2 regions of the Clavibacter sp. CT19 genome follow, and region 2 is predicted to be linked to the other one. Evidence: predicted binding sites of a transcription regulator. Region 2 holds the regulator's gene; the other holds the start of a gene.
The links. The regulator HrcA, encoded in region 2, represses chaperone genes, less so after heat shock. The targets are predictions, from matches to a motif close to TTNGCACTCGNNNNNNNCGAGTGCNAA.
Positions count from the first base shown of each region.

Region 1: groES (co-chaperone GroES) is a predicted target of HrcA. The motif match lies at 956-982, and genes of this name have one in related genera.

Region 1 is NZ_JAQHYR010000012.1:83,273-85,449, reverse strand. It holds gene PED38_RS14625 (hypothetical protein) at 1-402, opposite strand, end outside; gene groES (co-chaperone GroES) at 573-869, opposite strand; gene PED38_RS14615 (class I SAM-dependent methyltransferase) at 1,015-2,177, shown strand, end outside.
Region 2 is NZ_JAQHYR010000010.1:76,523-78,699, forward strand. It holds gene dnaJ (molecular chaperone DnaJ) at 1-493, opposite strand, end outside; gene hrcA (heat-inducible transcriptional repressor HrcA) at 554-1,576, opposite strand; gene PED38_RS12930 (DUF4870 domain-containing protein) at 1,763-2,158, shown strand; gene PED38_RS12935 (VOC family protein) at 2,169-2,177, shown strand, end outside.

The sequences.
Region 1 (2,177 bases), on a different contig from region 2:
GCTTCCGTCCAGCCCCTTCGCGGCCCGGTACCACCGAGGCAGGAGCGCACGAGGCATCCACATGGCGCTGCACACCGCGAGGATCTCCACGAAGATCCCGAGGTAGATGACGGGCAAGCGAGCGGCTGGCGGGAAGAGGATGAAAGCACCGATGATCAGAAGACCCACGCCCATCCAGCCGATCGCCAAGGGCAAGTACGGGAAGTAGAACATGGTGACGATGGGGCGCTTCATGCGGGCCCACCATCGCCACACACCGGAATACGCCAGAGCACCCACTCCGAGGAAGACCAGGCCCATGAGGGCCGCGGTGACAGCGGAGGCCAGCAGGCTGCGGCTCGCTGAGTCGTCGGAGGCGAGGGCGAGTAGAGCGGAGGTGGCGAGGATCGGGACGGCATGCACTCGACGAGTGTCACAGATCCCAGGCACCCGGTCGGTGTTCCCCCACAGCTGCGGGATCCCATTGAGGGCATCGGCGTGCGACCGTCGGCCCCGCACGCACGAGAGCCCGGCCGAACGTGTCGGCCGGGCTCTCGCGTGGTGCGTGGTGCGGTGTCGCTACGTGGGGAGCGTCAGCGCTCGATGACGGCGAGCACGTCGCGCGCGGAGAGGACGAGGAGGTCCTTGCCGTCGTACTTGACCTCGGTGCCGCCGTACTTGGAGTAGATGACCTTGTCGCCGACGGCGACGTCGAGGGGGACGCGGTTGCCGTTGTCGTCGATGCGGCCGGGGCCCACGGCCACGACCTCGCCCTCCTGGGGCTTCTCCTTGGCGGTGTCGGGGATGACCAGACCAGACGCGGTGGTCTGCTCGGCTTCGACCTGCTGGATGACGATGCGATCCTCGAGCGGCTTGATGGAGACCGACACGGTTGACCTCTTCCTTCGTGACTAAGGGACAAGACTTCATTGGCAATCTCCGGGGGAGAGTGCCAGGTGAGATTCTACGGGCCGCGCTTGCACTCGCGCAACGCGAGTGCCAATCGGTGGGGAGCGGCCCCGATACGGTGGGCGGATGGATCAGACCGACCTCCGCGAGGTCCTCTCCCTCGAGGGGCTCCGCCTGCTCGACTCCCTGCCCCAGCCTCAGCCCGGCGATGACGCCGTGCGGATCGTGAGCGCCCTGCGCGCCGAGGGCCACTCCCCCGAGCGGGTGCGCGCGGTGCTCACGCAGTCCCGCCTGCGCGCGAAGGCGCGGGGGAAGTTCGGCGACTTCGCCGAGCGCATGCTGTTCACGGAGGCCGGGCTCGAGCAGGCCACCCGGCTGCCGGTCGCCGCGCAGCACGCGGGCCGCTTCCAGCAGGCCGGCGTCGCGCACGTCGCCGACCTCGGCTGCGGGATCGGCGGGGACGCGATGGCGATGGCGGCCATCGGGATCCGCGTCACAGCGGTCGAGCGCGACGAGGTGACCGCGGCGATCGCCGGCTGGAACCTCGCGCCGTTCCCCGAGGCGGTCGTCGAGCAGGGCACAGCCGAGGCGTTCGACGCGGGTCGCGTGGACGGCGTCTACCTCGACCCGGCGCGGCGCACGGAGGGGCACTCGTCGACGCGGCGCATCTCGGATCCGGACGCCTACTCCCCCACGCTCACCGCCGCGTTCGAGCGGGCGTCGGGGCGCGCCGCCGGCATCAAGCTCGGCCCGGGCCTCGACCGCGACCTCATCCCGGCGGAGGCGGAGGCGCAGTGGGTGTCGGTCGACGGGCAGGCCGTGGAGATGGGCCTGTGGTTCGGGCCGACGCGGCGCGACGGCGTGCGACGGGCGGCGCTCGTGATCAGCGGCGGGTCGCACGCGGAGCTCACCGCGGCGGCCGACAGCGCGGACGCGGAGCTCGGCGAGCTCGGCGAGCACCTGTACGAGCCGGACGGCGCCGTGATCCGCGCGCGCCTCATCGGCGACCTGGCGCGCTCGCTCGACGGGCGGATGGTGGGCGAGGGGATCGCCTGGATCACCGCGGACCGGGAGCAGGCCACGCCGTTCGCGCGCGGCTTCCGGGTGCGCGAGGTGCTCCCGCTCGACGAGCAGCGGCTGAAGCGCGAGCTGCGGGCGCGCGGCATCGGGACGCTCGAGATCAAGAAGCGCGGAGTCGACGTGGATCCGGCGCGGCTGCGGACGCGACTCCAGCTGAAGGGCGACGCGTCGGCGACGCTCATCGCGACGCGCGTGGGCGGGCGGCGCGT
Region 2 (2,177 bases):
GCTGGATGCTGCCGGAGCCGCGGCAGATGTCGCACGTGACGGCGCTCGTGCCGGGCTGCGCGCAGGATCCGTGGCACGTGTCGCACACGACGGCCGTGTCGATCTCGAGGTCGCGGTGCACGCCGAAGATGACCTCCTCGAGCTCGACCTCGACGCGGAGGAGCGCGTCCTGGCCGCGCTCCTGGCGCGAGCGCGGACCGCGCCCCCCTCCGCCCTGCTGGCCGCCGAAGAACGTCTCGAAGATGTCGCCGAACCCGCCGAAGCCCTGGCCGCCGCCGCCGAACCCGGCCTGCGGGCCGAGGTCGTACTGCTGGCGCTGCTGCGGGTCGGACAGCACGTCGTACGCGTGCGTCACGAGCTTGAACCGCTCGGCGGCGTCGGGGGCGTCGTTGACGTCCGGGTGCAGCTGGCGCGCCTGCTTGCGGTACGCCTTCTTGATCTCCTCGGACGTCGCCTCGCGGCTCACGCCCAGTACTTCGTAGTGGTCAGCCACGTCGGGCCCTTCGGTGGTGATGGTCGTGGGGAACAGGGGCGGTGCGCCGGCGTGCGGGCGTCACCGCTCCTCGAGCAGGCGCGAGAGGTAGCGCGCGACCGCGCGCACCGACGCCATGTTGGTGGAGTAGTCCATGCGGGTCGGGCCCAGCACGCCGAGGCGCGCGAGCACGCCTCCCGACGAGCTGTAGCCGCTGGTGAGCACGCTCGTCTCGCCGAGCCCGAACGGGGCGTTCTCCCGCCCGATGCTCACGGAGACGCCGTGCTGGTCGGCTTCCATCTCGCCGAGCAGGCGCAGGAGCACCACCTGCTCCTCGATCGCCTCGAGGACGGGCGAGATGCTGCCCGGGAAGTCGCGCTCGGTGCGGGCGAGGTTCGCGGATCCGGCGAGCAGCAGGCGCTCCTGCCGGTTCGCGAGCACCTGCTCGACGAGCGTGCCCGCGAGAGCCGCGGCGGCGGCCCGCTGGGCGGGCTCCACCTCGTCGGCCAGGGTCTCGAGGCGTGCGGCCGCCTCGGCGAGGCCGAGACCGCCGACGGCCGCGTTCACCCGCGTGCGCATGGCCGCGAGGAACTCCTGGTCGGGATCGCCCTGGAGCTCGACGACGCGCTGCTCGACGCGGCCCGTGTCGGTGATGAGCACGGTGAGCACGCGCGTGGCCGACAGCGCGACCAGCTCGACGTGCTTCACGTGGCTCGTCGCGAGCGACGGGTACTGCACGAGCGCGACCTGGTTGGTGAGCTGCGCGAGGAGCCGCACGGTGCGCGCGAGCACGTCGTCGAGGTCGACCGACTGGCCGAGGAACACGTGGATGGCCTGGCGCTGCGCCGGGGTGAGCGGGCGCACGTCCGCGAGCTGGTCGACGAAGAGCCGGTAGCCCTTGTCCGTCGGCACGCGTCCCGAGGAGGTGTGCGGCGCCGCGATGAGCTCCTCCTCCTCGAGCAGGGCCATGTCGTTGCGGATGGTGGCGGCCGAGACGCCGAAGGCGTGGCGCTCCACGATGGACTTGGAGCCCACGGGCTCACGGGAGGACACGTAGTCCTGCACGATCACCCGGAGGACGTCGAGTCCGCGTTCCGAGACCATGGCGGCTCCCTCCTGGCACTCGTCGGTTCTGACTGCCAATCGTACCGCGTGGATCCGACGGCCCGGCATTGCCGGTCGCGCGTCGGCGGAGGTAGCGTGGTGGGGCCGGGCGAGGCCGGGCACCACCCACACGATCCCGCGCGATCCACCGGCCGTCGGCCCGTGCCGTGCACCGAGAGGCCCGCGATGTCCGCACCCGATCCCCACCCCTACGGCGCCCCCGCCCCCCTCACCCCGGGCGAGGACCGGCTGTGGGCGTCGCTGACGCACTTCCTCGCGATCCTCATCGTGCCGTCGTTCATCGTCTGGCTCGTGTTCCGGGAACGCGGTCGCTTCACGGACCAGGAGGGCAAGGAGGCGACGAACTGGACGATCAACGTCGCCGGCGTGCTCGTCATCCTCAACGTGCTCCAGGCCGTCTTCGTGGTCATCCCGTTCCTCGGGATCCTCATCTCCGTGCTGCTCGGCCTCGTGATCTTCGCGGTCGTCGTGGTCAACATCGTGTTCGCGATCATCGGCGGCGCGCGCGTGCAGGGCGGTCGGCCCTACCGCTACCCGCTCAACATCCGGTGGATCAAGTAGTCGGGGACCGATGAGCGCC